3 linked regions of the Hydrogenovibrio crunogenus genome follow. The protein of the gene in region 3 binds, or shares a complex with, the protein of the main gene of each other region. Links are inferred from orthologs where the notes say so. Each region holds a gene or a part of one and is shown on either strand. Other genes may lie near its edges.

What was found.
Region 1: the proteins of GHNINEIG_RS03450 (region 3) and pnp are in contact, whole or in part, in a cryo-EM structure (PDB 9QH0), measured with the Escherichia coli proteins. The link is inferred for Hydrogenovibrio crunogenus from one-to-one orthologs.
Region 2: the proteins of GHNINEIG_RS03450 (region 3) and eno are in contact, whole or in part, in a solved structure (PDB 2FYM), measured with the Escherichia coli proteins. The link is inferred for Hydrogenovibrio crunogenus from one-to-one orthologs.

The regions. Positions count from the first base shown.
Region 1 is NZ_CP032096.1:1,229,735-1,240,379, forward strand. Bases 2,903-5,880 are described here. They hold pnp (polyribonucleotide nucleotidyltransferase), read left to right. Parts: upstream 2,903-3,338; coding sequence 3,339-5,423; downstream 5,424-5,880. Other genes in these bases: rpsO (30S ribosomal protein S15), read left to right, coding at 2,903-3,057; GHNINEIG_RS05945 (insulinase family protein), read left to right, coding at 5,526-5,880. In the rest of the region: 30S ribosome-binding factor RbfA, read left to right, coding at 6-371; tRNA pseudouridine(55) synthase TruB, read left to right, coding at 403-1,314; GHNINEIG_RS05925 (methyltransferase domain-containing protein), read left to right, coding at 1,326-2,153; GHNINEIG_RS05930 (Crp/Fnr family transcriptional regulator), read left to right, coding at 2,177-2,668; more of rpsO, read left to right, coding at 2,791-2,902; more of GHNINEIG_RS05945, read left to right, coding at 5,881-8,438; GHNINEIG_RS05950 (hypothetical protein), read left to right, coding at 8,450-8,917; GHNINEIG_RS05955 (cupin domain-containing protein), read right to left, coding at 8,970-10,139; GHNINEIG_RS05960 (HlyD family secretion protein), read left to right, coding at 10,283-10,645. UniProt on the Escherichia coli protein: Involved in mRNA degradation. Catalyzes the phosphorolysis of single-stranded polyribonucleotides processively in the 3'- to 5'-direction. Also involved, along with RNase II, in tRNA processing.
Region 2 is NZ_CP032096.1:1,380,358-1,390,912, forward strand. Bases 7,668-10,555 are described here. They hold eno (phosphopyruvate hydratase), read right to left. Parts: upstream 9,808-10,555; coding sequence 8,527-9,807; downstream 7,668-8,526. Other genes in these bases: GHNINEIG_RS06650 (Smr/MutS family protein), read left to right, coding at 7,668-8,136; GHNINEIG_RS06655 (FtsB family cell division protein), read right to left, coding at 8,177-8,512; kdsA (3-deoxy-8-phosphooctulonate synthase), read right to left, coding at 9,963-10,555. In the rest of the region: thrC (threonine synthase), read right to left, coding at 1-283; GHNINEIG_RS06610 (hypothetical protein), read right to left, coding at 372-1,424; GHNINEIG_RS06615 (homoserine dehydrogenase), read right to left, coding at 1,494-2,810; alaC (alanine transaminase), read right to left, coding at 2,825-4,015; GHNINEIG_RS06625 (Mth938-like domain-containing protein), read left to right, coding at 4,330-4,722; GHNINEIG_RS06630 (LysM peptidoglycan-binding domain-containing M23 family metallopeptidase), read right to left, coding at 4,744-5,463; GHNINEIG_RS06635 (YqaA family protein), read right to left, coding at 5,483-6,061; GHNINEIG_RS06640 (protein-L-isoaspartate(D-aspartate) O-methyltransferase), read right to left, coding at 6,089-6,787; 5'/3'-nucleotidase SurE, read right to left, coding at 6,784-7,539; more of GHNINEIG_RS06650, read left to right, coding at 7,597-7,667. UniProt on the Escherichia coli protein: Catalyzes the reversible conversion of 2-phosphoglycerate (2-PG) into phosphoenolpyruvate (PEP). It is essential for the degradation of carbohydrates via glycolysis.
Region 3 is NZ_CP032096.1:734,957-745,626, reverse strand. What follows is about bases 4,488-7,490. They hold GHNINEIG_RS03450 (Rne/Rng family ribonuclease), read left to right. Parts: upstream 4,488-4,864; coding sequence 4,865-7,117; downstream 7,118-7,490. Other genes in these bases: GHNINEIG_RS03445 (low molecular weight protein-tyrosine-phosphatase), read right to left, coding at 7,203-7,490. Also shown: phosphate acyltransferase PlsX, read right to left, coding at 1-1,022; rpmF (50S ribosomal protein L32), read right to left, coding at 1,116-1,289; GHNINEIG_RS03470 (YceD family protein), read right to left, coding at 1,307-1,849; GHNINEIG_RS03465 (Maf family protein), read left to right, coding at 1,941-2,543; GHNINEIG_RS03460 (HAD family hydrolase), read right to left, coding at 2,578-3,261; 23S rRNA pseudouridine(955/2504/2580) synthase RluC, read right to left, coding at 3,254-4,192; more of GHNINEIG_RS03445, read right to left, coding at 7,491-7,685; GHNINEIG_RS03440 (RluA family pseudouridine synthase), read left to right, coding at 7,758-8,450; GHNINEIG_RS03435 (hypothetical protein), read left to right, coding at 8,555-9,643; GHNINEIG_RS03430 (hypothetical protein), read left to right, coding at 9,656-10,670. UniProt on the Escherichia coli protein: Endoribonuclease that plays a central role in RNA processing and decay. Required for the maturation of 5S and 16S rRNAs and the majority of tRNAs. Also involved in the degradation of most mRNAs.

The sequences.
Region 1 (10,645 bases), 490 kb from region 3 along the record:
CTATTATGAATGAAGAAGTCAGTAGACCGACTCGGGTGGCTTTAGAAATTCGCAAAACTTTAATGGAAATCTTACACCGTGATACCAAAGATCCTCGCTTGGAGAAAGTGAATATCACCGAATGTAAAATTTCAAAGGATTTAAGTGTTGCGACGGTTTATTTCACCATTATCGGTGTGAATGAAAAAGATCAGCCAGCGCAAGATGCCATTAAAGCGTTGGAAAAAGCGAAAGGGTTCTTTCGTTCGGAAATCGGGAAACGCATGAATTTACGCATCACCCCTGAAGTGCGCTTTTTCTATGATACGGTTGCGGAGAATGCGAGCCATATTGAAGAGTTGATTTTTAAAGCGCTTCATCAAAAGAAATAACACCTTTTAACGTTAATAATTACGGTTCAGCATGGCAAAAAAGCAATGGCAAAATATTGATGGGATTGTCCTTTTAAATAAGCCCGAAGGTGTGACTTCAAATGGGTTACTACAACAGGTTAGGCGAGTTTATAATGCCAAGAAAGCAGGGCATACAGGCGCCTTAGACCCTTTTGCAACAGGGTTGCTCCCTATTTGTTTAGGAGAGGCCACAAAAGTTTCCGGTTTGTTGTTAGATTCAGATAAACGGTATATTGCCACATTGCAATTAGGGGTTGAAACGGACTCTGGAGATAAGGATGGCAACCCCCTGAAGACGGTTCCTGTTCCTGCGTTGAGTAAAGAGATGTTGGAGACGGTATTTTCTCAGTTTGAGGGCGATATTATGCAGGTTCCTCCGATGTATTCGGCTTTGAAGCATCAAGGGAAACCTTTATACGAATATGCTCGAAAAGGTATTCATATTGAACGTGCGGCACGCCCAGTCCGTATTTATGAATTAAAGTTAATTGGTTTTGAAAACACGGTTGTGCATTTTGAAGTGCTATGTTCAAAAGGCACTTATGTCAGAACACTTGGGGAAGATATTGCGAAAGCGTTAGGAACAGTCGGACACTTGACCGGACTGCATCGAACGCAAACCGGTGCCTTGACCGGAGATGCAATGGCGACCCTAGAAGAAATCGAGTTGCATAAAGACGCTTATCTTCAACCCTTGGATCTGCCGCTAAAACACCTTCAAGCAATTCATTTGAATGCAGATGAAACAGATAAAATTCTGCATGGAGGCAAACTGGCCGTTGAAGAGCCTCAAACTCCCTTAGTCCGGTTTTACGATCCGCAGGAGCGTTTTATCGGAGTTGGTGAGTGGCAGACAGAAAAACAACTACTGAAGCCTAAGCGGTTGTTTAATTTAGCGACTGCCAACGAATCACTGCCTTAAAAGAGCTTAGGATGGGATACAACCCTGATCTATCATTAGTCGATACGCGCAGTTTTGATGCGTTTAGAGAAAGTCATTTTAAGTTGGCCACTCACTTGCCTTGGCCTGAATTGAAATTTCGTTTGAATGAATTGCCGGCAAGGCCTGCTAAGTTACAACTGGTTGCAGATGAGATAAATATTCAGGATGTCCAGCAATTCCTAATGGAAAAAGGCTATGAAGTTGTATGGTGTGTTTCCGATCTGCAATACCTTGCGGTTATTCAAAATTTACCAGGCCTGGCCGTTTCTGGAACGGAATCGCATGTTTTATGGTCGCCTAGTCCGTTGATTGAAGAGTTTTTAACGAATTATGTTGAGCATTCTTTTTCAAACACAACTCCTGTCGCGATCGATATCGGGTGTGGTGGTGGACGAGATGCGGTTTATCTGTCTATGAACGGTTGGCAAGTGATCGGTATTGACCATAAAGAAGCGGTAATACAGCGTGCCAAGCAGTTAGCAAAATGCCATCAACAACAGATTGAATGGAAAAACTGTTCCGTTAACACCGCCGGTTGTTTGCCCAGTCAATCTGTTGATCTTGTTGTGGTCATTCGATACCTCAACCGGGCGTTATTTGATACCTTTAAAACCATGCTAAAGCCAGAAGGATATGTCGTTTTTCAAACTTTTGTTGAAGGGGTGGAAGCATTTGGATCTCCTAAAAATCCAAATTATATTTTGAAAAAAGGAGAACTGGCAAAAACCTTTGAAGATTTTCATGTAATTGTTGATAGAATAGATACACTTGATGATGGGCGCCCTGTGGCGTCCTTTATTGCGCAAAAGATAAAATAAAAGATTAGAAAGAGATTGATACTATGTTAAATATGACTGCCGCCGAATTGTTTGATTATTTTCAAGAAAATGCGATTTGTGAATCATTGACTCGTCCTGATGTCGAAGTGATGAGTGAGTTTTTACAAGAAAAACAATTGAAAAAAGGCGATGTTATTTTCGACATGGGAGATGTAGGAGATTCCATGTTCTTCATTGTGAAAGGGAAGGTGGCTTTCACTACGACAGATGGGCAAGATGAGGCTGAAGTCGGGGTACAAGGTCCTGGCAATTTGATTGGAGAAATGTCATTCTTCGACAGAAAGCCTCGTATGTTGAAAATGTCTGCAAAATCAAAAGAAGTGACTTTGTTAGAGATTAAACGCCCAATGTATGATCGCCTTAAAGTTGAACATCCTTATATCGCCGTGAACCTGGTTGAAAATGCAGTGGTCAGTTTAGATCATTTGGTAAGAGCCTTGAGTCAAGATGTTTCTCATTTTGAACATTATATGGTTGGATTTGGGCGTCATTAATACGAATTTTCTTACCTAGAATCATAGACAAAAGGCAAAGACCGTGTATAATACGCTCTTTCATTTCTGCCATCGGTTGCGGAATGAAAGATTTTTTAACCGATTTATCAAGGATAAAAGTTATGTTAACACCAGAAGATAAAGCAGCGATTGTTGCTGAATATGCAACATCAGAAGGCGATACAGGTTCTCCAGAAGTACAAGTGGCGTTATTAACGCACCGTATCACTTATTTGACAGAGCACTTTAAAAGCCATATTCATGACAACCACTCTCGTACAGGTCTTTTACGTTTAGTAAGCCGTCGTCGTAAGTTGCTTGATTATTTGCATAAGAAAAATGCACAAAGATATTTTGATTTGATCAAAAAACTTGGTCTACGTAAGTAAGAATCGCCAAGCAGAAAAAAACCCCGCACAGCGGGGTTTTTTTTTAGCTGAATAAAACAAAGCTTTTGCGATAAATCTTGCTCAGTCTGTTGTTTGCTGTGTGATTTGTTGTAAAATGTTTCAGCGTTTAATTTTTTATTTTTACGACCCAGGCCGGAAACCGTTTTAAGCCTGAATCCTTAGCTGTTTTAATGTGTAAAAAATGTCTAAGGATTCAGGTTTCATAGGCTAGGTAGGTCGTTGATACGACAACTCGTATCTAACCTGACAAGGAATATGTTATGTCTAAGTTTATTAAGTCTTTTCAGTATGGAAAGCATGAAGTTCGTTTTGAAACCGGTGAAATAGCACGTCAAGCAGATGGTGCGGTAATGGTCGCAATGGGCGATACCCAGCTATTAGTGACGGTTGTCGGTGCGAAAAGTGCCAAAGCAGGTCAGGACTTTTTTCCATTAACGGTACAGTATCAAGAAAAAGCTTATGCCGCGGGTCGTATTCCTGGGGGGTTCTTAAAGCGTGAAGGCCGACCTTCAGAAAAAGAAACATTAACGTCTCGTTTAATTGACCGTCCAATTCGACCTTTATTCCCGAAAGGGTTTATGAACGAAGTACAGATCATTGCCACAGTGGTTTCTTTAGACCCAGAAATCGGGACGGAAGTTCCTGCTATGTTAGGAACCTCTGCCGCATTGTCTATTTCAGGTATTCCATTCGATGGCCCGATCGGAGCAGCAGTTGTCGGCTATAAAGACAATGGGTACATTTTGAACCCTTCCAGTCAAGAACTTCAAGAGTCAGACTTGGAGTTGAGTGTTGCAGGAACTTCAGATGCTGTACTGATGGTTGAATCTGAGGCCTCTGAGTTGTCAGAAGAAGTTATGCTGGGCGCGGTCATGTTCGGTCACGAACAGATGCAAGTGGCCATTGATGCAATTAAGGAATTAAAAGCAGAAGTAGGCAAGCCCGCTTGGGATTGGGAGCCAGCCGAAGAAGATGTCGATTTAAAAACCAAAGTTTTTGATGCGATTCGATCAGATATTGAGGCAGCTTACAATATTGCCGATAAAATGGATCGTTATGCAGCGATTGATGCGGCCAAAACCAAAGTAATGGATTCTTTGGCAGCCACAGAAGAAAACCCGGAAGGATACGATGCCGGGGATATCGAAAAAATGGTTGGTAAACTTCAGAAAGAGATTGTGCGTGGTCGTATTATCGCTGGTGAACCACGTATTGATGGTCGTGACACTCAAACCATTCGTGGCATTGATTGTCAGGTCGGTATTTTACCGAAAGTGCATGGTTCAGCCTTATTTACTCGTGGCGAAACGCAAGCCATTGTTGTCACCACGTTAGGCACAGAAAAAGACGCTAAGATGGTCGATGATTTAACGGGATCTTATAGTGATCGTTTCATGCTGCATTATAACTTCCCTCCATACTCTGTAGGAGAGTGCGGTCGAGTTGGAACACCTGGTCGTCGTGAAATCGGTCACGGTATGTTGGCACGCCGTGGGGTAGCGGCTCTGCTACCAACGGCAGAAGAATTCCCTTATACCATTCGTGTTGTGTCTGAAATTACCGAATCTAATGGGTCTTCTTCCATGGCAACTGTGTGCGGCACATCCATGTCTTTAATGCATGCAGGGGTGCCTCTTGCCGCTCCGATTGCAGGGATTGCAATGGGCTTGGTTAAAGAAGAGTCTGGTTTTGCCGTTCTGTCAGATATTCTTGGAGATGAAGATCACCTAGGGGATATGGACTTTAAAGTAGCCGGAACCGAGCAAGGTGTGACGGCATTGCAGATGGATATTAAGATTACTGGAATTACCCAAGAAATTATGCAAATTGCTTTAAAACAAGCCAAAGAAGGTCGTTTGCATATCTTGAAGGAAATGGAAAAAGCAATTGGTTCATCAAACCAAGATGTGGCAACAACGGCGCCACGTTTCTTTACTGTGAAAGTCAAACCTGAAAAAGTACGTGAAATCATCGGTAAAGGTGGCGCAACCATTCGTTCGATTACCGAAGAAACGGGCGTGACCATTGAAATTGATGATGATGGTAATGTGAAAATCGCCGCGGTGGATGATGAATCCGCTAATGCCGCTAAGGCGCGTATTGCAGAGATTACTGCTGAGCCTGAAATTGGTAAAGTTTATGATGCTAAAGTGGTTAAGATTGTCGATTTCGGTGCTTTCGTTTCTTATATGCCTGGCCGTGAAGGGTTGGTCCATGTTTCACAAATTGCCGATGAACGTGTCGAAGATGTGAATGAGTATTTGAAAGAAGGACAGGAAATTAAAGTTCGTCTGACAGATGTGGACAAACAAGGCCGTGTCAAGTTATCTATGAAGGCGGTTTAATCGTTTTATCGACTCTTTTTTGGTTTTCAAAAAAGTCTCGTATTCCTTAAAAGGCCGTTTTAACGGCCTTTTTCGCATCTCTAATTAATAAGAAGAGTTTATATGTCAAAACATCACCCAGCGTTTGAGTTTATTAATGAACACTTTATAGAATCATTGAATATGACCGTTCAACATTTTAAGCATAAGGTCACAGGAGCGGAGCATTACCATCTTGCAGCAGATGATCCTCAAAATGTGTTTATGGTTGCCTTAAGAACGGTTCCAATGGATTCAACTGGGGTGGCGCATATTTTAGAACATACGGTCTTATGCGGCAGTGAAAAGTATCCCGTTCGTGATCCTTTCTTTATGATGATTCGCCGATCTCTGAACACGTTTATGAATGCCTTTACTTCGAGTGACTGGACGGCTTATCCGTTTGCGACGGAGAATCGAAAAGACTTTCAGAACTTATTGGAAGTTTATATGGATGCTGTGTTTTTTCCAAATATTGACCCGCTAGATTTTGCTCAGGAAGGGCACCGTTTAGAGTTTGAAGAAATGGAGAATGCCAAGTCTAACCTTACGTATAAAGGGGTGGTTTTTAATGAGATGAAAGGGGCGATGAGCTCACCTGTTTCAACATTATGGCAGCAGTTTTCGAGCGAATTGTATCCTACCTCTACTTACCACTATAACAGTGGCGGTGACCCTAAAGATATTCCAGACTTAACCTATGACCAGTTAGTCGAATTTCATCGTTTCCATTATCACCCTTCAAATGCGGTTTTCTTAACGTATGGGGATATTCCTGCTGAAACACATCAGGCAGAATTTGAAACCCTAGCCTTGCATCGTTTTAATGAAAACGTCCCTAAGGTCATGGTAACGAATGAAAAGCGTTATTCGGCACCTAAATCCGTTACCGGCACTTATGCTTTAAATGAAGAATCTTTAACCCAGAAAACGCATGTGGTGTTAGGTTGGTTGTTAGGTGAAAATAAAAACCCGATGGATGTTTTAAAAGGACATTTGTTGTCAGCGGTTTTATTGGATAACAGTGCCTCGCCATTAAGGCAGGCTTTGGAAGAGTCTGATTTGGCGGCTGCGCCATCACCTTTGTGTGGTTTGGAAGACTCAAATAAAGAAATGGCTTTCATTGCAGGGGTTCAGGGAACTGAAGCTGAACATGCACAAGCACTTGAAACCTTGATTATTGAAACGTTGGAAAACATTGTTAAAGACGGCGTTGATACCGCACAAGTGGAAGCCATGCTGCATCAACTTGAGTTTTCACAGCGTGAAATTGGAGGTGACAGTTATCCCTATGGATTACAGTTGATTATGCAAGCTTTGGCCGGGGCCATGCATGAAGGGGATCCCATTGCGTTATTGGATACCAACGCTGCCTTAGAGCAACTTAGAAAAGAGGTTGAGAACCCAAGGTTTATTCCCGACTTGATTCAAGATTGGATTCTGGACAACCCTCATCGTGTCCGATATACATTGATGCCAGACGAGTCTTTATCGGCACAGCAAGAAGCGGCTGAAAAAGCCAAGCTGGCTGATATTCAAGCACAGTTATCAGATGACGAAAAACAGGCAATCATTGCACAATCGTTAGCGTTAAAAGCACGCCAAGAACAAGAGGATGATGCTTCAATCTTGCCAGAAGTCACTAAAGACGATGTGCCGGCTGACATTAAGAATATCCGCCCGACCAAAAAAACAGACACGCCAACCACGACCGCGTATCAAACGGGAACGAACGGGTTGACTTATCAACAGCTTATCGTGGACTTGCCGGACTTGTCGGAACAGGAAAAAAAGGTGTTGCCTTTGTTTAATGCTTGTTTAGCGGAATTAGGGTCCGCAGAACGTGATTATTTACAAACGCAATCCTTGCAAGCTGCAGTGACGGGTGGGCTTTCCGCTCGTTCTACGGTGCGTGCAGATTTAAATAATATTGACCAGTTCCACAGCCATTTCATTTTGTCAGGCAAGGCATTGAATACCAATCAATCTGATTTGGCTAATTTAATGTTAGAGACGTTAGGGCAGGCACGATTTGATGAACACGCTCGTATTCGTGATCTTGTCGGGCAGATCCGTGCCTCCGTTGATCAAGGGGTGACAGGGAATGGTCACGGGTTGGCGATGTCAGCTGCCAATCAGAATGCTTCTCCTGTGGCGAACTGGAACTTTAATCGTTCTGGTTTTGCAGGTATTCAAACCATCAAATCCCTTTATGGTGAATTGTCGGATGACAGTCAGTTAGAAAGCTTATCTAATCAATTTCAATCCATCCAACGTAAATTAATGGATTCGGTTAAACAATCTCTGGTGATTTCGGATGAAGAAGGTCTGGATGGCGCTATTGAAAGCCTTTCCAGCTGGCAACCTATGATGACCAATACCCCAAATGCAGACCGGTTAAAGTTGGCAGCTTCTCATGACAGAATTCACCAGGCCTGGGTCACCAGCACTCAAGTGAATTTTTGCGCTAAGTCCTATCCAGCGGTGCCTTCCGGACATGAAGATGCCCCTAAGCTGTCGGTGTTGGGTGCGTGTCTGCGTAATGGGTTCTTACACTCTCAAATCCGTGAAAAAGGCGGTGCATATGGTGGAGGTGCCACATTTAACGCTGAAGCCGGCGCTTTTGTCTTCTTTTCTTACCGTGATCCAAGATTACTGGAAACCTTGTCTGATTTTGATCGTTCCTTGGATTGGATCATGAGTAGTGAAGCCACACAAGCTAAAGTGGATGAAGCCATTCTTAACGTGATCAGTGCGATGGATAAGCCCGGATCGCCTGCAGGTGAGGCCAGAAAAGCTTTTTATCAGGATCTTTATGGCCGAAGCCATGAGGTACGTATGAAGCATCGACAAGGTGTTTTAGAGACCAGTCTCGATGACTTGCGTCGTGTGGCCAGCCAATATTTACGACCTGAGAAATCCTCTTCTGCTGTGCTGACCCATACTGGGACCATAGACAGTTTGAAAGAGGAAGGATTTGAAATCATTACATTATGATAAGGCATTTTGTGTTTAAGAAAATAACGTTTTTATTGTTACTGTTATCAGTGTTGATGGGGTGTAGCAATGATTTGATTCGACCTGATGATAAACATATTGAAGCGATGATTCAGGTGAATACGGAAGCATCTAACCAACAGGTTTTATTGCTTAAAATAAAAAGTTGGATGAAATCGCGTACGACAGTTTCCGGTGCGGATATTGAGTATGTCAATACGACAGCTAATCAAGTAAATGGAAAAGGGGTCGTGACCACAGAAGTTCGAGGTGACTCGTTACGAACACAATATTTGATAACGGTAAAAGTTATTTCACCGAATTTAATTCAGTTTGAGACACGGGATTTTGCCGACTTACCGGGTGTTAGGTATGGCGAGTCAGACCGAGTAGAAGTGTTTCATGATTCGATTAAGCCACACATTATGCAGGTGGTCGAAGCGTTAGATGTTTACTTAAATGAAGAAGATTCTTATTAAAAGCAGTTCGCGTTAAAATACGTTAAAGTATTTTAACGCTGATTTATTTAAGTTATTGAATAACTTCAATAAATTGTAGATTCCATAAGTCGTACAGTAATGCCTGGTTGCCCGCATGATTTAAATAGAGCGTTAGGGTGGCTTGGTCAATAAAACGTTGATTACATAAGCAGCGAATAAAGTCCGATTCCGCTTTAAAGTCTTGCCATTCTGCACTGTTGATATAGAGTTTAACTTGATCTTGAGTAAATTCAGTGTAAGCAAATCGGCAGACCGAATCACGTAACACGCCCTCAGCGGACTGTAATGCCTCGATAAAGGTTTCCAGTGGGCAGCTTTCCGTTTCATTAAGAGGGTCGGGTAACAATTGTGAAGCACCTTGATCCAATTGTGTCGCAAAGCGACCAAACCAGTTTTTGAGCGCTTCTTCATTTTGAAGAGCGGCCTTCAGAAGGCTTTGTGCTTGTTGCCAACTGCCTTCTGAAATCTGCCCAGATGCAGTGCCTTGCCAGTTAGGGTCTTGGTAAAGTGATTGAAATTGTTGGGTTTCGGCTAAGTAATCGCCAAAGCTGTCCCAGAGTTCTAAACCACGGTAAGTTCGGTAGCCAATTGAGAATGTCATGCAATCGTCCGTCAAGCCGACACCATGATGTCCCCATTTAGGTGGAACATACAGAATATCACCCGGTTGGCAAACATACTCTTCTTCTACCACAAATCGTTTCATTAACCGTAAATCAACCCCTTCAATATAGTTGGTTTCATCACAATCTTGTGCACTCAACTGCCAACGTCGTTCACCCTGAGCTTGTAATAAAAACACATCATAATGATCGAAGTGGGGGCCAACGTTCCCACCTTCGGTTGCATAGCTGACCATGATGTCATCAATACGCCAGCTTGGAATAAAATCAAATTCATTCAGTAATTCGGTTACCTCAGGCAATAAACGATCCATACCTTGAACCAATAACGTCCAGTTTTTTTCAGGCAGTGTTTCATACAAGGATTCTTCAAAAGGCCCTTTTTTCAGTTCATAGTCTTCCGTAGAGTGTTGGATGACAATACGACTTTCCACCTCTTCTTCCAAAGACAGGCCGGCCAACTCTTCAGCAGTGACAGGGGATGAGAAGTCAGGCAATGCATTACGAATTAACAGTGGCTTTTTTTGCCAATACTCTGATAGGAAGGTTTCTTTATCTATGGAATCAAATTGAATCATAATAGTGGTTAAAACTCGTATTAAATATGGGTGCATTATAGCGTTTTAAAATGCATTCATATAGACTATTTGGAGGCGTTTCATGATACCTAAATTGGCACTTAATGAAACAAAAACCGTAAAAAATAATTTTTGGGATTGGTATGAATACTCAACATAAAACCTGGCTGAGCGGTGTTATTTTTCTAGTTGTCATTGCGGTGGCGATATCCATTTACTTAAAGGAAATGCCCGCGGCTTTGCCTGACGATGTGGTGAAAGTCAATGGTCGAACCGAGGCGGATCACTATTTAGCCTCTACTAAAGTGTCAGGCAAAATTTTAAAGGTTTTGGTGCGAGAGGGAGATGTGGTCAAAAAAGATCAGGTGCTCGCAGTATTAGATGATGCTCAGGTTCGGGCAAAGGTCACTCAAGCAGCGGCAGCTTATGGTGCTGCGCAAGCAAGATTAAAAGCGGCGAAAACAGGGTTGAAGGTGTTAAAAAAACAAGTGCCTTTACAAATTGCA
Region 2 (10,555 bases), 650 kb from region 3 along the record:
CAACCGGTACAGGATTACTTGGATCATCGAATTGATCATATAAGCTCAGGGCATCATCAATGACTTTTTCATCAATATCCACTTCAAACAAACTTAGGACATCTTTCGCTAATTTTTTATAACCGGAATCCACATGACTGTTTAAAAATTCGGCATCAAATACCGGTAATGATTCAGGTGAATAAATACCACCAAAAGAGGACATTGGACTTAAAATAGCTTGTGAAAAAGTAATCGATGGTGCTCTTTGACCGTCATTACCACGCGTTTCAATAAAGTTCATGCTGTTTCCAGTAAATTAGTATGCTTTTAAATAACGGCAAATTATACAAAAATTAGGTTAGAAAATCCTTGTAAATCGGCGTCTAAAATCAGACTTTTGTTAATGATTTTTTAAATCGCCAAAATCGCTTGAGATGTTTTGGGGTCAAGTAATAACGCTTCTGATTGCCTAAATCAATAAACAAGGACGTAATTTCTTTCTGACGTAACGCCTTAAACAACTCTGAAAACCACTGTTCTTCCAGCTCAAGTAAAAATGACTGCCACTCTTCTTTACTACTGTTCTGTAAGGTTTGATATGGAGGTTCAAGATGAATCAAATGGTGTTGGGTTTGCGTTTTATCCGCCGATTCTACCCAGGCCTGGTAGTTTTTAGGTACCTCAAAAGCAGAAGCATTCGTAAGCTGCGCCATTCCTTGTAAGTATGGGTGCTCCGACCAAATACAGGCGTTATCACGCGGGGTTAATCGATCGGCTTTGACCTGCCCTTCTCCCCAAATCCAAATACTGTTGATTTCTGGCCAACCTTTTTCACGGCGCGCTTCATTTACAGGATGGGTATAAAACAACATTTGTACTTCGTTCATCATTTGATGCCAGTAGGTACCAGCATTGCCTTGAGGATAAAGCCCGTCCACACTTTGGTAAGCCGCTTGTTCTAGCGGCACCGTCTGTATATCAATCGGTTGCGCAATTCGTAAATACCAATCCTGCGGAGAACCATATTCCAATTGCACTCGATCCGATTCAAAATGTGCATTAAATGCGCTGATTAAAGCCTTAGATTCGGCTTCTGTGATTGCCAGGTCTTGTGGAGGAATCAATACCAGCGTATCTCGATCCGCCACCATTTGCAATGGTTCGACCCGCAACCAGAACGCAGTGGAATCATAATCGGTTATCTGGGTAGCGGCCATGGTTGAGGCCACTGGCAAACACTCAGGTTGATGGAATAAATAACTTGCTTGCTGATGAAATGTGGCTTTTTTAGCCGAAAACACATCCGCTTTACTTAAAAGTGTCTGTAGGTGAGGCAATGACATGGATTTGATTAAAGTGGAACCTTCATCACTTTGAATAGGATGTAATAGTTCTGGAAGCCAGAACGTAACCGCTTGACCAACACCTTTTGATTGTGTCATCCATATTTCCTTTTTTAAGCGCTAAAAAAACCGGGTAAACCCGGCTTTATCATTTAAGACTAAGCGACTTTAATCTAAAGAATCCACACGAATACGCATGATTTTACCATCAATCGCATCCAGGCTTTCTAAGGCCTGAACCGCTTTATTCAATGCCGTTTCTTTAACCGCATTGGTAATCATCACCAACGTTGCATCATCTGGATTTTGACTTGATGGTTCTTGGTGTAACAATTCAATATTAATTTTAAACTCCGCCAAAATTGAAGTGACCTTTGCCAGCACCCCTGCATTATCTTTGGCAAAACATCTCAAATAATAGGCAGTTGTAATTTCATCGATTTCAACCACCGGCGCGTCTTCCAATTTCTCTTGTGCAAATCCAAGCGCGGGCACACGATAAGCATCGGACTGTTCTTCTGCACGGATAATATCGATAATATCCGCCACAACGGCACTGGCTGTTGGCCCAGCCCCTGCGCCCGGACCATAATACATCGTTGGCCCTACATGATCCCCACTCACCATCACGGCGTTCATCACCCCATTCACTTGAGCTAACAATACAGATTGCGGCACCAGAGTTGGGTGCACTCTCAGTGAATAACCATTTTCTGATCGGCTAGCCACCCCTAAGTGTTTGATTTCAAACCCTAACTGATTTGCAAATTGAATATCTTCTGCCGTAATCTGGCTTATGCCTTCTGTGTAGACACGATCAAATTGAAGTTTAATGCCAAAAGCAATTGATGCCAAAATGGTCAACTTATGCGCCGCATCGATCCCTTCTACATCAAAAGTAGGATCGGCTTCAGCATATCCAAGCTCTTGTGCGGTTTTCAAGACTTCTGCAAAATCGGCTTCGGGCTGTTTCATTTCGGTCAGAATATAATTTCCTGTCCCATTTATAATGCCCGCAACCCATTCAATTTTATTGGCAGATAACCCTTCTCTAAGGGCTTTAATAATTGGAATGCCACCAGCCACTGCCGCTTCATACGCAATCATGACTTGATGTTGCTTCGCCAGCTTAAAAAGCTCATTACCATGCTCGGCAATGAGTGCTTTATTCGCGGTAACGACATGTTTTCCGTTTCGAATAGCCGTTTCAATGCAGTCTTTTGCCAGGGTTGTTCCCCCCATCAGCTCAACCACAATATCGACGTCAGGATTATTGACGACATCCATCGGACGGACGGTCATCTGCATACCATCAGTATCCACAGCACGTTGACGAGCTAGATCTCGTACAGCCACCTGGACGATTTCAATGGTCGCCTCCCCTCCCAATCTTCTTTCAATTTCTGGGAGAGTGTTGTTTAAAATATTGGCAGTGCCACCGCCAACGGTTCCAAATCCTAATAATCCTAACTTAATCTGCTTCACTACAACTCCAACGTTTAACCAATCAAACCATCTTTACGAAACATATCGCGAATACCACGAATAGCCTGACGAGTTCTGTGTTCATTTTCAATCAAACCAAAGCGGACATAGTCATCCCCGTAATCTCCAAATCCAATACCAGGAGAAACGGCTACTTTGGCTTCTGTTAATAATTTTTTTGAGAATTCCAGCGATCCCATTTCACGATATGCTTCAGGAATTGGTGCCCAAACAAACATCGTTGCCTTAGGCGGTTCCACTTCCCAACCTATACTATTCAGTCCTTGGCATAGCACATCTCGGCGCACTTTATACATGTCACAAATTTCCTGCACACACTCTTGCGGCCCTTCCAATGCGGCTATCGCAGCCACTTGAATCGGCGTAAAAGTTCCATAGTCCAAATATGACTTCATTCGTTTGAGTGCGTGAACTAAAGTAGGGTTTCCAACCATAAAACCAACACGCCAACCCGGCATGTTATAACTTTTTGACAAGGTATAGAATTCAACGGCAATGTCTTTTGCTCCTTCCACCTCTAAAATAGATGGGGCTTTATACCCATCAAACACGATGTCAGCATATGCTAGATCATGAATAACCCAGATGTCGTGTTCTTTGGCAATTGCAATGACTTTTTCAAAAAACTCTAAATCGACCGTTTGGGTAGTCGGGTTACCAGGAAAGTTTAAAACCAACATTTTAGGCGTTGGCCATGATTCTTTAATCGCTTTCTCCAGTTCATCAAAAAAGTCCACATCGGGCGTCATACGGACATGGCGAATATCAGCACCGGCAATAACGAATCCATAAGGATGAATCGGATATGCAGGATTAGGAACTAATACCGTATCGCCCTTCTCAACAGTGGCCAGTGCTAAATGAGCCAAGCCTTCTTTCGAACCGATGGTAACCACCGCTTCAGTGTCCATATCCAAATCGACATCGTATCTGTTTTTATACCAGTTACAAATTGCTTTTCGTAAACGTGGAATCCCTTGAGAGACTGAATAACGATGCGTACCTTCACGCTGTACCACTTCAATTAACTTGTCGACAATATGTTTTGGAGTATCTTGATCTGGATTCCCCATACCAAAATCGATGATATCTTCGCCCCGACGTCGGGCTTCTGCTTTTAAATCACCTACAATATTAAACACATAAGGTGGGAGCCGTTTAATTCTTTGAAAGTCGCCAGTCACTTATTTATAACCTTTAAATTGTTCTGTTACGGAGCTTAGATCAGAGTTTCTGATGCAATTAACCTGCTTTTGAATAAAAATTTTCAAACTGCTTTTTAATCGATAAAAACACGTGTATTTCAAGCAGATTGAATTGACTCATTCGAAAACTCGACATTAAACTTCTTACTAACTATTTTTAGCCGAAGTTCAAGGCTCCAAGAGCAGAAAGTGTGTTGAGATTTTAATCTGTTAATGATACAGAAACATTTTTTTTCGTCAATTGAAATGTACGATATAATCACGCTAAAACGTGGTTAAAAAAGAGCGAATACATGAAATTTACCGAACATAGAGATTCCAATATTCTCTCCGTGAAAAAATATCAACCAGGCCTGGTTAAAATTAATGATATCGATGTTCATTCAAGTTGTTTTCTAAGTCAAATCGAATTAAAAACGGACTGGCCTTGCCAACATATTTCAGAGCTAACAGAATCTCACCTGGATCAACTTTTGGAGTTGACACCTGAAGTGATTATTTTGGGAACAGGTGAACATCAAACCTTTCCAGCACCAAAGTTCTTTGCTTATTGTGCTCAAAAAGGAATTGGGCTTGAAGTCATGGACAATGCAGCTGCTTGCCGGACGTATAATGTTTTAACAACTGAAGATCGAGAAGTCGTACTGGCATTAATTTTATCGGAAAGCACTTCACCCGAAGGTTAACACCGATTCAACGAATGGAAACTATTGCGAAAATAGCTTTTCCACATCTACCTTACGCCCTCTATAACGGGCTTCTAAATATAACTGAGGTTTGGTAACGCTACCTGTTTTTCCAAGCGTCGCGACTAATTGCCGTTTTTCGACTCGCATACCTTCCCGCACTCTCAAGGTCTGGTTGTGTGCATAGACGGTTAAATACTCATTATCATGCTTAATAATAACCATATTACCGTAATGGGCAATACCATTTCCGGCGTAAACTACATGCCCCGCTTCAACAGCATAAACATTTTCACCAGGCTTGCCATAAATCACCAACCCATTAATACCTGCACGATCAGGGACATATTCATATTTCAGTTTGGTTTTCACAGGCCAGGAAAACGCCGTCTTTTGACCTTTTGAGGTAGGCATTGCCTGCGTTGAACGGGTGTTACCAGATGGAATAACTAACTCTTGTTTAACAAACAACCGATAAGGAGGCACGAGGTTATTACGATCCGCCAGTTGGTACATATTAACACCACAGCGTTGTGCTATCACACTGAGCGTATCACCACTTCGTACAACATAAGGATTAGTGCAATGACCACTCGAACTTGATGAAGAAGAATAAGAACGACTGCTTTTTTCAAAATACATATCACCATCATCCCAGCCACGGTATTTTGCAGGCGCACAACCCGTTAAAATCAAGGAAAGTTCAATCAATAAAAAGACAGCGATCAATTTTTGTATCATGCGTTACACTTTTTAACCATTACAGCTGTTTTACCACCAAATAAAAGACAATTAAAGCAATCGTGCCATAGCCAATCCAATCCACTGAGTGGCGAATCTTTGATTCGTAGCGTTCTCCACCGATTTTCATCAATGCCGCCACTAAAAAAAACCGAGCGCCTCTTCCTACAAAAGACGCCAGCAAAAAAGGCAAAATCGACATACTTGTCGCGCCAGCAGAAATTGTAAACAATTTATAAGGGATTGGGCTAAAGCCAGCTAAAAATACAATCCAAACACCATAATCCGCAAAAAAACGCTCAACTGCTCGATATTTATCTACATAATTTAATGATTCAATGATAGGCCAAATGGCATCTAAAAGCCAATAACCGATGGCATACCCTAATACCCCTCCTAGCAAGGAAGTCACCGTCGCAATCCATGCGAAGTAATAAGCCCTATTAGGTTGAGCCAGACTCATCGGTGCCAACATCACATCAGGTGGAATCGGGAAAAAAGAGGCTTCTGCAAAACTCATCCCTCCTAAATATTTAGTGGCTTTAGGGTGTTTTGCCCAAAGTAATGCTCGATCATAAAGAGCAGTAAAAATTTTCATTCAATCTTCTTTCCATTTCAGTTCTAATTAAGACTCGATGCCTTTCAACATTGGGACAAACATGACTTCCCCCAAACATTCTTCTGTATAGCCGGTGGATGTTTTGACATAACCATATAGAAGTTGCTCTTCAGAGCCAATGGGCATTACCAATCGACCATTTTCAACCAGTTGGTCGAACAACTCTTCAGGCACTCTTTCCGGAGAAGCGGCCGACAAAATACCATCAAAAGGTGCATAAGAAGGTAATCCCCAGTACCCATCCGCTAGCGAAAACATAACATTTTCAAGTTCAAGTTTTTTTAAAACCTGTTCCGCTCTGATTAAAAGCGGCTCAATCCGTTCGATCGTATACACCTGTTGAGCCAGTAAAGCTAAGATGGCTGCTTGATACCCAGAACCTGTTCCGATATCCAATACCCTGTTCAAGGATCCTTTAGCATTTAACCAGGACGTCATTTTGGCCACAACCCAAGGTTGTGAAATGGTCTGTGAATACCCAATCGGCAGCGCGGTGTCTTCATAAGCTCGGCTGGCCATGGCTTCATCTAAAAACAAATGACGAGGTGTCACCCTCACCGCATTCAGAACGTCAGGATCAGTAATACCTAAAAAGATTAATCGCTCAACCAGCCGGTTCCGAGTACGCTGTGAGGTCATTCCAACCCCTTGGTTGGCCTCATAGGCTGGATTCGGGTAATGAACCGGATCTTGTAAAATACTCATACAACTTTATTCTCAAACCAGCCTTTTAAAACAGCCTGCATTTCATAGTGAGTCAGGTCAATCTTTAAAGGAGTGATAGAGGCATAGCCGTTTTCGACTGCATGAAAATCTGTACCTTCTGATGCATCTTCAGCCTGACCGGCAGGTCCAACCCAGTATATTTGATTACCTCTAGGGTCTTGCGTGGTGACCACTTTTTCAGAGCAGTGTCGCTTACCTAAACGCGTAATTTGAATACCTTTTAAAGACTCATAAGGAATATCCGGCACATTGATGTTTAAAATGGTTGAGCTGTCCAATGGTAGTTCATGAAAGTTTTTAAACAACTCCAGCATAACTTGGCTGGCTGTCTCAAAGTGCTGTTGCCCGCAAAGAGAAACGGCAATCGAAGGTTTTCCTAAAAACCGCCCTTCCGTAGCCGCAGCGACCGTGCCCGAATAAAGAACATCATCTCCCATGTTGGCGCCGGCATTAATGCCAGAAACCACCATATCCGGCTGGAAATCCATCGCACCATTAATGCCTAAGTGAACACAATCAGTTGGTGTCCCATTCACACTGTAAATATCATCACCATGATCAGTGATCCGTAAAGGTTCCATTAAGGTCAAAGAGTTGCTGGCTGCACTGCGGTTTCGATCCGGTGCAATCAGCCTCAGTTCAGAGTGCAGATTCAGTTCCTTCAAGCAGTGCCATAAAGCTTGAATCCCTGGGGCTTTATAACCATCATCATTGGATAATAAGATTTTCATATAATTACTTAGTTAGGGTAGAATATTTTATTTGTTTTATGATTGAACAATTATAGTATGTCTAATATTTCAGATGAAGATAAATCCTTATTTGCTGAAGCCGTCCAAGGTGTGCAAAAACTTAACCAAGACAAAAAAGTGGTTTCACATCAAACTTCATCGCTCAAACCTAAAGTACGCCGACAGCCCTCTTTGAACGACAAATCGCCTTATGGCCACTCAATAGAAACCTCTTTTTCGCAAGTAACAGCGCATGAAAGCTTAACATATCAGCAACCCAGTGTGCATAGTCAGGACATGAAGCGTTTAAAAAACGGAAAATTTCATACCCATTGGCAACTAGACTTGCACGGCTACACCGAAGAGCAAGCTGATAAAATTTTGAAAGATTTTTTAACCGACGCCATACAACAACAGGCTCGTTACCTTATCATTGTTCATGGAAAAGGATACAATTCAAAAACCGACTTCCCCATTCTAAAAAACTTGGTTAATCAAAGACTCCCACAAGTACCACAGGTGCTCGCTTATTGTAGTGCCCAACCTAAAGATGGCGGTACTGGAGCGGTATATGTCTTTTTAAAAAAGAAGAGCTGAACTCAAAACCAATTCAAACGCTTCAATCAACTCTGAAGGGTTATTCTTGACTCTGTTCTGCTTTATCATCAGGACGATCTAAACTACCCGGATCTGTGTTTTTGGGTAATTCAATCACTTTAATAAATGCCTCGTCTTTAGCAATCATACCCAACTTTTGTCTTGCAATCGTTTCAATTGCTTCAGTACTTGACTGTAAGTCTTGCACCTCTTTTCTAAGCAAGGCATTGTTATCTTCTAAGGCATCAATTTTGACATGAAGCTCATCGAGCTTATTTTGTAAGGAAAGCAATTCGCCTACGCCTCCATCGGAGGACAATAAGCGAATTTGTAAAATCAGAATAAAAACGGCGAGAACAATGTAAATTGCTTTCACACCTTTATCCTTGATTACTTAAGATTGTAAAAAGCATCTTTACCAGGATAAACGGCTTTTGAACCAAGCTCTTCTTCAATACGAATCAATTGGTTATATTTAGCAATACGGTCTGTTCGAGACAAAGAACCTGTTTTGATTTGGCCCGCTCCCGTTGCAACCGCAATGTCTGCAATAACCGTGTCTTCTGTTTCACCGGAACGATGTGATACAACTGCAGTATAACCGGCATCTTTCGCCATTTGAATCGCTTCGAATGTTTCAGTTAACGTCCCAATCTGATTGATTTTAATCAGGATCGAGTTTGCAATCCCTTTTTCAATCCCTTCTTTGAGGATTTTAGGGTTGGTTACAAACAAGTCATCCCCAACAATCTGTAGACGCTTACCGTCTTTTTCTGTTTGGTACTTAAAGCCATCCCAGTCAGACTCGTCCAAACCATCTTCAATCGAAATGATTGGGTATTTAGTTACCCAGTCAGAAAGCAAATCAACCATTTCTTTAGATGACAGTGTTTTGTTCTCTGATCCTAGGAAGTATTTACCATCTTTATATAATTCTGATGAGGCTGCATCCATAGCAATCATGATATCTTCACCAGCTTTGTAACCTGCTGCATCAATGGCTTCTAAAATCACCGTAATGGCTTCTTCGTTAGACTTAAGATCTGGCGCAAAACCACCTTCATCACCTACCGCAGTGTTATAGCCTTTATCATGCAATACTTTCTTCAAAGCATGGAAGATTTCAGCACCATAGCGAATCGCTTCAGACATAGTTGGTGCGCCCACAGGCATAATCATGAACTCTTGGAAATCGACCGAGTTATCAGCATGTTCACCACCATTGATGATATTCATCATTGGTACCGGCATTTTATAATCATCTGTTTTTAGATAAGCATACAATGGCAACCCTTTTGACTGTGCTGCTGCCTGTGCAACTGCGATTGAAACAGCCAAGATTGCATTGGCACCTAATCGCGCTTTGTTCTCAGTTCCATCTAATGCAATCATTGCATTATCAATGGCTGCCTGGTCGGTTGCTTCTTTACCAATCAACAAGTCTCTGATTTCAGTGTTAATGTTATTCACTGCTTTCAGTACACCTTTACCACCAAATTTAGACTTATCACCATCTCTCAGTTCAATTGCTTCACGAGAGCCTGTTGATGCACCAGAAGGTGAAATACCACGACCTTTAGAACCATCGTCTAAAATCACATCCGCTTCAACAGTGGGGTTACCACGAGAATCAATTACTTGACGAGCTTTGATATCCTTAATCAATGACATATGATTATTTTCCTATTTACTTTTATTCTAAATTCTTTGAAGTTTACTCAGCAAATTCCCGCCGAGACTATTATTTGGTTAACAGACCAATATCAGTTTAATATGCTTGTATGGCAAAAGGATGACAAATAAATACCTACCTTTAAAAAACCTTATTACGATTGATCTTCAATGAAGCCGTGTCTTTTAACAACCTCATCTAATTCTTTCATTGTTTCTAGCAACGGCTTCAAACGGTTGATAGGCCACATATTAGGCCCATCTGACAATGCATTTTCCGGATCGGGGTGCGTTTCCATAAAGACGCCAGAAATCCCAGCTGCAATCGCAGCACGAGCAAGCACAGGCACCATTTCCCTTTGCCCGCCTGAAGTGGTTCCTTGGCCACCAGGTTGCTGTACGGAATGCGTTGCGTCAAAGACGACAGGGCATCCTGTTTGTCTCATAGATGCCAGCCCTCGCATGTCTGAAATTAAGGTGTTATAACCAAAAGAAGTTCCTCGATCACAGACCATAATTTGATCATTACCGACTTCACGTGCTTTTGCAACCACCTGGTCCATATCCCAAGGTGCTTGAAACTGCCCTTTTTTGATATTGACTGGCAATCCTTGTCGACACACATTTTGGATAAAATTGGTTTGACGTACCAGAAAAGCCGGTGTTTGCATAACATCCACTACGGAAGCAACCTCATCTAAAGGCGTGTCTTCATGCACATCCGTTAAGACGGGCACGCCAATCTCAT
Region 3 (10,670 bases):
TCATCCGCTCGATGTGTTTCAAGAATGGTTTTTACCTCTGTTGCAATCAACTCTGGAACATTCTTATTCACTTCTAAGCGCGCTTCCGCAATGGCATGATAGAAGGAAAAAACATCTGCTCCACCATGGCTTTTGATGACAATTTTACGTAGCCCTAAAAATGAAGCACCATTATAACGTCTTGGATCCACTTTTGCCTTAAAAGCTTTCAAAACAGGATAAACCACCAGGCCTGCTAGCTTGGTCAAAAGGTTTTTATTAAAGGCAGCACGCAGATAAAAAGCAATCATTTTAGCCACCCCTTCACTGGCTTTTAACGCCACGTTTCCATCAAACCCATCACAAGAGACCACATCAACATCACCCTTAAAGATTTCATCACCTTCTACATAGCCGACATAGTTAATCGCATCGGAAGACTTAAGAATCTCATTGGCATCTTTAATGCGCTGATGACCTTTAATTTCTTCTTCACCGATATTAAGCAACCCAACTCTAGGGCGAGAATTGCTATCAACCGCTTGCGCCAGAACAGACCCCATCACAGCAAATTGCGCCAAACTTTGGCCATCTGCGCCTACATTGGCCCCCAAATCCAATACATGAACATGTCCTTTCATGGTGGGCATTTGAGTACAAATCGCTGGTCGATCAATGCCCGGTAACGTCTTCAGAACAAACTTAGACACGGCCATCAAAGCACCAGTATTGCCGGCACTGACACAGGCTTGAGCAACATCGTCTTTTACAAGATTCAAAGCGATTCTCATTGAAGATTTGCGTTTATTTCGAAGAGCCTTTGAGGGTAAATCGTCCATTTCTACAACTTGCTCAGCATGCTCAACAGACAAACGGTTTTTGTCATACTTATGATTAGCAAGTTCGGCTTCAATCAGGGATTGATTCCCTACCAGCACAATAGAAATATCAGAAAATTTGGACAGCGCTTCCAATGAAGCAGGTACTGTTACCTTAATACCATGGTCGCCACCCATCGCATCGATAGCAATTTTAATACTCAAGGTCAGATCCTAAAAAGTAAATAGTAGACGTGAAGAAACACAAAAGAAATGAAGGATCTAGTCAGCGCCGCCAACTAAATCCTCATAAAAAGATTATTTGTCTTGAATGACTTTTTTACCTTTATAGTAACCATCAGCAGTTACATGGTGACGACGGTGAAGTTCACCAGTTGTTTCATCAACAGTGATTGCCGTTGCAGACAATGCATCATGAGAACGACGCATACCACGTCTTGAAGGGGTTTTTCGACTTTTTTGAACAGCCATTTTATATTCTCCTGAATTTAATTCGGGTTATTTTTTAATCCCTGCAATACTGCAAAAGGATTTTCTTTCTTTTCTAATTCATCGACTTCTAAAGAAGCCTCTTCATCTTCCAGTTGATTGTCATATGCCATTTCAGACTGATCATTAATGGCTGCTAAAGGAATATTTAGAAGCAATTCATCTTCAATCAATTCAATCAACGAAATCTTTTCTTCTAAAAGCTCATACACTTCAACTTCAGAAGGTAAATCTTCTGCCAAAGCCGCTGACTCAACAAACACCCCTGTGACCGATGACGTCACAGGATAATCAAAAGGCTTTAATGAACGCTGGCATTCCAATACAAAAACCGTTTTCAGCTGCAAATCAAACGCATGCATCTTAAACTGCTTGTGATAGTAAAACTGCACATTCACTTCCACATCATTTTCAGCTGAAACCAACTGCTCTTTGAGACGCGGAAAACGCGCTTGATTGACTCTAGCAACAAATTGTTTATTATGTTGCGCAGAGTAAACAGGATCAATCAAATCTGGAAGCTTATCAAACATGGCGCGCATAATACTCTTATTACAATTTAAAGTCAAAAATAAATGATATTATTATCCAGCCTCATTTTTCATCAAACTTTAAAAAAAACAAAGGCCTAGCATGAACTCAACGGCGAAATTGCCAAAAATTATTCTGGCGTCCTCTTCCCCTTTCAGAAAAGCACTTTTACAAAAGCTCGGACTCCCGTTTATGACTGAAAACCCCGCGATTGATGAAACACCACTCCCTCAGGAATCCGTGGTCAACATGGTGAACCGCTTATCACTCGCCAAAGCCCAAGTCATTGCTGAAAAACACCCTAATGCCATCGTTATCGCATCAGATCAAAGCGCAACTTACCGAGACAAAGCCGTCGGCAAACCACATACCTATCAAAATGCACTCCAACAGCTAAAACAATTTAGCGGGGAAACAGTGCACTTTAACACAGGCCTGGTGGTTTTTGATGGCAGAACACAGAAAACTTACCAAACACTCGATATTACTAAAGTTTCATTTAGAACACTCTCAGAAACAGACATTCACAACTACTTAATACTTGAAGAACCATACCAGTGTGCCGGAAGTTTTAAATCCGAAGGTCTTGGCATTACATTATTCAGTAAAATCGAAGGCAAGGACCCTAATGCACTGATCGGCCTACCTTTAATTGATCTCACCAGTTTCTTAAAACAATGTGACATTCAATTGCCGTTTCTATAAAAAGTTCCGAGAGAGCTTTACGTCTCTAACTTTATTAAATCTTTTTAACTTCGTGCGGCATAATATTATTGGCCAACCAAGCATGCATCGCATGCAAATCATCAAAGCAAGCCACCGGATCAAAAGACTGTAAGCGCTCTAACTCATGCACACCATGACTTAAAGCCACCCGATCCATATTTATCGAGGCCGCCATCTGCATATCAAACTCAGTGTCACCAATCATAACGGCTTGCTCGGGCTCCAACGAAAATGCCTCTAAAATTTGCTGCAACATCAAGGGACTCGGTTTCGATTCAGACTCCACAGGTGTTCGCGTCAAATCAAAATAATCAACAAACCCGACCTCGTCCAACACCTGATCCAACCCACGTCGACTTTTTCCCGTGGCAATCGCCAATTTGGTGCCTTGAGACTTTAAAGATTTTAACAACCTTTCTGCGCCCTCAAACGGTAACATCGGCACTTCCGACTCTTCAAGAAAACACTGGGTATACCCTTCTGAAATGGATTTTATACCTGCTGCATCCGCTTCAGGATAAAGGGTCAAAATTGCTTTCTCCAAGCTTAACCCAATAATCTGTTTTGAAACATCATAAGGCAGCACAGGATAGTTTGCTCTTTTGGCAGCAATCTGTATCGAAGAAACGATACGCGCCTCTGAATCCATAAGCGTCCCGTCCCAATCAAAAATGACACACTGATACTGCTTATTCATTTTTTTCTCTCTTTAAATTTGCTATTGTCTGTTTAAAATCATCATGCAAAGGAGCTTCTATCTTTAACCACTCTTTTGTTACGGGATGCTCAAACCCTAAATACTGAGCATGCAACGCTAAACGCTTCATTCCTTTTGCCCGAAACAGTTTATTGGTTTCTTTTTCACCATACCTATCATCCCCTACCAAAGGACAACCTTGAGATAATGCATGCACTCGAATCTGATGTGTCCGACCTGTTTTTAAGCGCACCGTCACCAGATCAGAGTCCTGATAGCACTCAACCACTCGGAAATAACTCACGGAAGGCTTCCCTTCATCCGAAACCTTCACAACCCGCTCGCCGGATTTAAGCGTGTTCTTTAATAGAGGTAAATCAATTTTTTCCAAACCTTTCGGCCAGTGATGTGCTACCAAGGCCAGATATTCTTTGGTCATTTTATTTTCGCGGATCTGTTCATGCAGCGCTTTCAACACTGACGCTTTCTTAGCCAGCAAAATACATCCGGACGTATCACGATCTATTCGATGAACCAACTCAAGTCGCTTCGCTAATGGTCGCAGAGCCCGCACAATCTCAATCAACCCCCATTGAATACCACTTCCACCGTGAACTGCGATTCCGGACGGCTTATTAATCACCAATAGATCTTTGTCTTCATACAAGATACTGTCTTCAATGCGTTGCATCTGATTCGTCGGAACCACTACTTCCGCCTTTTCTGGCACTCGAATGGGAGGAACACGGACGGTATCACCCTCATTCAAACGCGTGTTTTGTTTCACCCGCCCCTTATTGACACGCACTTCGCCCTTACGAATAATTCGATAGATTAAAGTCTTAGGCACATTACGATAGTGACGCATCAAAAAGTTATCTATTCTTTGGCCTGCATCCTCAGCAGTCACTTCTATAAACCTAACACCCATACAACTCTTCACACCTGTATATGCTCGACACATCGCTTTTTTACGAAAAATGTCAGAGGAATTTCAAAAATAACAGCCTATTGTATCCGATTCTTCCCCATATTTGATTCATCGCTCTTCCCTAAAGAAGGATTAAATGATAATTAAATTGCATGGTGTATAAAGGAATGATATATTTACAGCGCAATGACAAAGAAGAATATGATAAATAGCTGTTTTTTATTTAAATCAAAAGGCTAGTTGCCTTCAAAACAGGTATTTAATACAGATTTTAACCCTGAAGTCACGCTGTTAGCAGAAGACAGAAGAGAATAGAAGTTAGCGATCGCAACCGCCAAAAAGCGATGTTCATAAGACGATTGCCTAACCATACGAGATGCAATAGTAACCAAATCACGAGTGAATAACTAAAATTAATTAGAACTGCAATATGCCCTTCTGATTGGCTAAGAGCTTTTATAGCACTAAAATAGAAGCTCGAAAAAAATGACGGTCTCAAAATAAAACGCAATGTTTTACACATAAACGCTAATTTATAATCAAGGCGTTTATACTTGCGCAACAAGAATAAACCGACCGTATAAAGATGCCTTAATCACTCAATATCTCGTCTTATCCCCTCCTTACCCTGCACAGCGAACTTCCCTTATATACTAAAATAAAGAGAATCGCATGAAAAGAATGCTGATTAATGCTACGCAATCCGAAGAGGTGCGTATTGCCTTAGTTGACGGTCAAAAACTTTATGACCTTGATGTAGAAACACCGCACCACCAAAAGAAAAAAGCCAACATATACAAAGGAACCATCACTCGTATTGAACCGAGTTTAGAAGCGGCATTTGTCGACTATGGTGCCGAAAGACATGGCTTTTTGCCTTTCAAAGAAATCGCTGAAGAATACTATCCTGACAACAAGGGGAATGGCCGCCTTTCCATTAAAGATATTTTAAAAGAAGGCCAAGAAGTCATCGTTCAGGTCCAAAAAGAAGAACGTGGTAACAAAGGGGCGGCTTTAACCACCCAAATCACGCTAGCCGGTCCTTACGTGGTCATGATGCCTAACAACCCTAAAGCAGGTGGCATCTCTCGTCGCATTGAAGGTGAAGACCGCTCAGAAACCCGAGACGCCCTTCAGGATTTAAACATGCCGGAAGGCATGGGATTGATTATCCGTACTGCTGGTGTTGGTAAATCTACCGAAGAGCTTCAATGGGGAGTAAACTACCTAGTCCAACTTTGGGAAGCCATCCAGAAAGCCTCGAAAGAAAAATCCGCGCCTTTCTTGATTCACCAGGAATCTGATATTGTCATCTTGGCAATCCGTGATTACCTGCGCCAAGATATTGGTGAAATCATCATTGATGATATGGAAACTTTCCATAAAGCGCGTGACTTTGTGCAACATGTTATGCCACATCAGGTATACAAAGTGAAGCCATACCAAGACACCATTCCTTTGTTTACTCGTTTCCAAGTCGAATCTCAAATCGAAACCGCTTATACCCGTGAAGTCACATTGCCATCAGGCGGTGCAATCGTCATTGATATCACAGAAGCATTAACTTCAATTGACATCAATTCAAGCCGCTCAACCAAAGGGGGCGACATTGAAGAAACGGCTTATCACACCAACTTAGAAGCCGCGTGCGAAATTGCCCGTCAACTTCGATTAAGAGACATTGGCGGTCTGGTCGTGATCGACTTTATCGACATGCACTCCAACCGACATCAACGTGATGTGGAAAACAAAATGCGCGAGGCTGTCAAATCGGATCGTGCACGTGTTCAAATTGGAAAAATCTCGCGCTTTGGTTTATTAGAGATGTCGCGCCAACGCTTACGCCCTTCTATCGAAGAGTCCACACAAATGGTTTGCCCTCGCTGTAACGGCGTTGGTGTCATCCGTGGTGTTCAATCACTTGCGCTTTCTATTCTTCGCTTGCTTGAAGAAGAAGCCATGAAAGAAAATACGCGTCGCGTAACAGTACAATTACCGGTAGATGTTGCAACCTTCTTATTGAATGAAAAACGCCACCAGATTATCAACATTGAAGATCGTCATAATCTACATGTGCTGATCGTACCAAATGAACATCTTGATACACCAGACTACTTGATGGAAAGAACACGCAGTGGTGATGAACTATCAACAGACTCCAGCTATAAAATTAAAGAGTTTATTGATAAGGAAACTCAACAAAAACAAGACTTACCTACGATTGCTAAGGAAGAGCCTGCCATTAAAAACATGCAGCCAAGCTCACCGCCGCCAGCACCTAAAACAGAAGCGAAGCCTGGTTTGTTCGTTCGTCTTTGGAAAACCTTATTTGCGACTGAAGAACCTGAAAAAGAAGAAGAGCCGCAAAAAACAGGGAACAAAGGTCGCAACAATCGCAATAATAACAACCGAAACCGCAACAATCGTAACCGTAATAACAGACGTCGTTCTTCATCAGAAAATGATGACAACGCGGATAAAAACGAGTCTCGGAAGGAAAATAAACGCAGTGAGAACAAGGCGAGTGACAAGCCTTCTGAGTCGCGTGAAAATCCTCGTCGCCGACGTCCTCGCAATACGCAAAGCGACAACAAGCCTGACGCAAAAGAGACTAAGAGCACTAAAGCATCTTCAAATAAAACTGAAGACACGACTCGACAGTCAAAAGCATCAACTAACGATGAGTCGACAACCGCTGATACGGCTAACAAGCCGGCGAAGAAAGAACAAGGCAATGATCGCCCAAGACGTCGAAGCCGTTATAATACTCGCAGCTACAACAGCCGTCGTCGTAAACCGGAAGGTGCCGAAAACATGTCGATCCACTCTTTACCTGAGCAACCAAAAGCAACGGACACTCAAAATAAAGAAGGACAATCTTCCGGCAATGACAACACAACGGAATCAGCAGAAAACAAAGCTTAACCCGTTACGTCAATCCATAAAAAAAGCCCCTAAAATGACCAGGCCTGGTTATTTTAGGGGCTTTTTGTTTCTGTGAGATGCAAAACTATAAATGTCTTTGTTTTATCTCCTCCAATAATCCACTGGATGCAGCTGTCACAAGATTAAAAACATGATCAAATCCTTGCGGACCACCGTAATAAGGATCAGGCACTTCTGTTTCAGGATATTCCGGAGCAAAGTCTAAAAACATTTTTATTTTGTCATGATGTTCCGGTAAAGCCATCTCCATCAAATCCGAATAATTCGCATCATCCATTGCTAAGATGTAATCAAATTCAATTAGATCCCCTAAATCCACTGGTCGAGATCTTAAATCCATCATCTCAATCCCTCTATTCTGAGCGACTTGAATCGACCGACTGTCTGCTGGTTTGCCTTTATGCCAACTGGCTGTCCCTGCCGAATCAATCAAAATTTCTTCTAACAGCCCCTCACTTTTGACAATATCTCGAAACACAGCGTGAGCCGTTGGAGAACGGCAAATATTGCCAAGACAAACAAAAATAACTGAAACTTTATGACTCATAGTGCTCTTCTCTTTTACAATAAGCCTTTATTTTAACGTATGCACGCCAGCGATCCAAAAACGAATCCTACTATGCTGAAACCGAAACCTAAATTAATGTCCATCCCTTTTCAGCTTGACTGGGTGCTTTATGAAGACGATGACATTATCGTGGTTAACAAACCGGCCGGACTTCTTTCCGTGCCAGGAAAAAATTTGGATCCGGAAATCAATTTGCTGGCTCAAGTCCAGAAACATGCTCCAACCGCCCTTATTGTCCACCGCTTAGATATGGATACATCCGGCATTATGGTTTTAGCAAAAAATAAAGCCAGTCATCGGCATTTAAGCATTCAATTTCAAGACCGCTTAACATCAAAAACTTATCAAGCTATCTGTTTCGGAAAACCGCCTACAGATCAAGGATACCTTAACCTACCCATGCGCTGCGATTGGGAGAACAGACCTTTACAAATCATCGACTTTAAACAAGGGAAAGAAGCCACGACGCACTGGAAACTAACAGCACAGTATGACAAAGCTTTTGAAGTTCATTTAACCCCCATTACTGGCCGCTCCCATCAATTAAGACTCCATATGAAAATGCTTGGCCATCCCATTTTAGGGGACAATCTATATGCCGATTGCCAAAGCTTGGCGCTTTCGACACGCCTATTACTTCATGCAGCCAACTTAAAAATAACCCATCCCAAGACGGGACAAACACTGCAGTTCGAGCATTTTATTTCTCTTGAAAAGTTTTTAACTGGCACATTTTCTGCTTAAAGACGTACAATAAAAGCTTTAATGATTTATACGACTTCTTACTTAACACAATCATTATGCGCTAAACAGAACATGCGAACTACGTATTCAAAAGGGATTGAATCATGACTATTGACGCTGAAAAAGATGATTTAGCAACTCAAGAAATGCTACAAATGATGAGTGAACCCGATGCCGCTTCGGAGAGCCCTGCTTCAACCGACGAGACAGATGACCTTTTGGATGCATTAGACCAAGTTGAAAGCGATGATACAGAAGATGAATTGGCAGATGAAATCAATGAAATTGATGAAGAGTCAACCGAGACCGACGAAATGCCAGCCGAAGAACCGGATGACACAGTGGATGAATTAATCAACATTGAAGACTCCGATGCAATTGAGACCGACTTGGACGAAGCACTTGAAACTGATTTAGAAGATCCTGAACTGGTTGCTTCCGACGAATCTCCAACAGAACAAGCAACGGAAGATGCAGATGATTTAACGGATGAGACGAATGCTTTGGAAACCGACTCTAACGAAGAGTCTGCCGATATTACAGACACACCGGATGAAGATGTTACCGAAACAGAAGAAGAGCCTCCATTATCGCAAGAAGAAGCAGAAGCAGCACTTCCTGAAGAAGAACTGTCTGAAAAAATTGCTGAAGGTATGAATGGTTTCAATGACACTGATAACAATGACACTGATAACAATGATGGTGAAACTCATTCGGATGAAAACGAAATGACCGGAGAAACTGAGACGCCAGAAGAAAACACATCTGAGCCTGAAGAAAAAGAACCAGCACTGGATGAAAAGACGGATGCCAGTCCATTAATTGAACAAACAGCTGAGTCCATTGAAAATATGGAAGAAGCTATTTCAATTGATGATGAAATTAAACAGATCAGCTCTGAAGTCAGCAACACGGCACAAGAAGCAACGCGTTTAGCCGTTGAAGTCACTAAAAAAGCACAAGCTTCTGCCGATAAAACACAGAAGGCAATAGAAGCGACTTTTGCAGCGACAGAACGTGCTTTTGAAGCGGCAAAACAGGCGGGGTATGAAATTGAACTCGCAGAGCTTTCAACCCCTATTTCAAATGATGAACTGGTTTCGATCTTGAATGACATTCGTCAGAGAAATAAAGAATTAAGAGATATCAACACTACCTTGAAAAGTCGAATTGACTCACTGGCAAAGAAATAAAGGCGAAACACTATGAGTGATACTGCTGACGATTTATTAGATGAATTATCACAACTGGAAGACGCTTCTTCTGATATGCAGAAAGAAGTCAAAACCGCATCTGATAATACTAAAAAACTTGAAGCATCAGGCAGTGCTGACAGTTTAGATTCCGCAGCACTTTCATTGGAAGCGGCAAAAACTGCGCAGCTAGCGGCCGAACAAAGTCAAAATGCGGCCGATGCGGCCATCAAGCTATCGCATGAACAGAAAGCACAAATTATGGAATTGTCTGATTCCAATATTGCTTGGCGTCAATCGCTTCGAACGGCTTCCAATGATTTGAAATCGGCAAGAAATGCCGTCACCATCATGATGACGGTTGCGATTGTTGTAAGTGTTATCTCTGTCAGCATCATGGGGTGGTTATTAAACAGTTTGAACAAAAAAAATGAAATGTTAAAAGGCGATGTATTCGATATCATTAATACTGAAAACACGTTATTTAACAAAAACCTGAACCTAAAGATTGATCAATTATCCTCTTTAATTGAGGCATTAGCAGCGGATATTCAAAGACTCAACCGATCTGGTTCACAGCCAAACCTATCGTCGAATAATGAAGAAAAAACGATGCCTACGCCTGCTGGGGACTCTAACCCCAAAGTGCCGACGGAAAAACCAGCAGAGGTATCGACTTCTTCTCAAGAAACACAAGTTTCATCAGTGGAAACCAAAATCATCCAACCTGACTTGACAGAGCTGAAGAGTGAAATGAAACAACTTTCAAACTCTCGTGAAGAGCAGTTGAAACATATTCAAGGATTATTGGATCAAATTCTGAAAACCCAAGAAAAAATTCAGGCGACCACCTTGCACCAAGCTTCTAAAAAGCAAGTAATGCCTGATACAACGGTGATTTCCTCTGGATTAACCGATGAACAAGTTAAAAAATTGAACGGAATTGCGTGGTCAGTGAGCATACAACGCAAACTGCTAAAAGAGATCCAAAAAACATTAACGGCACAAAAGCCTGCAAAAGCGGCAC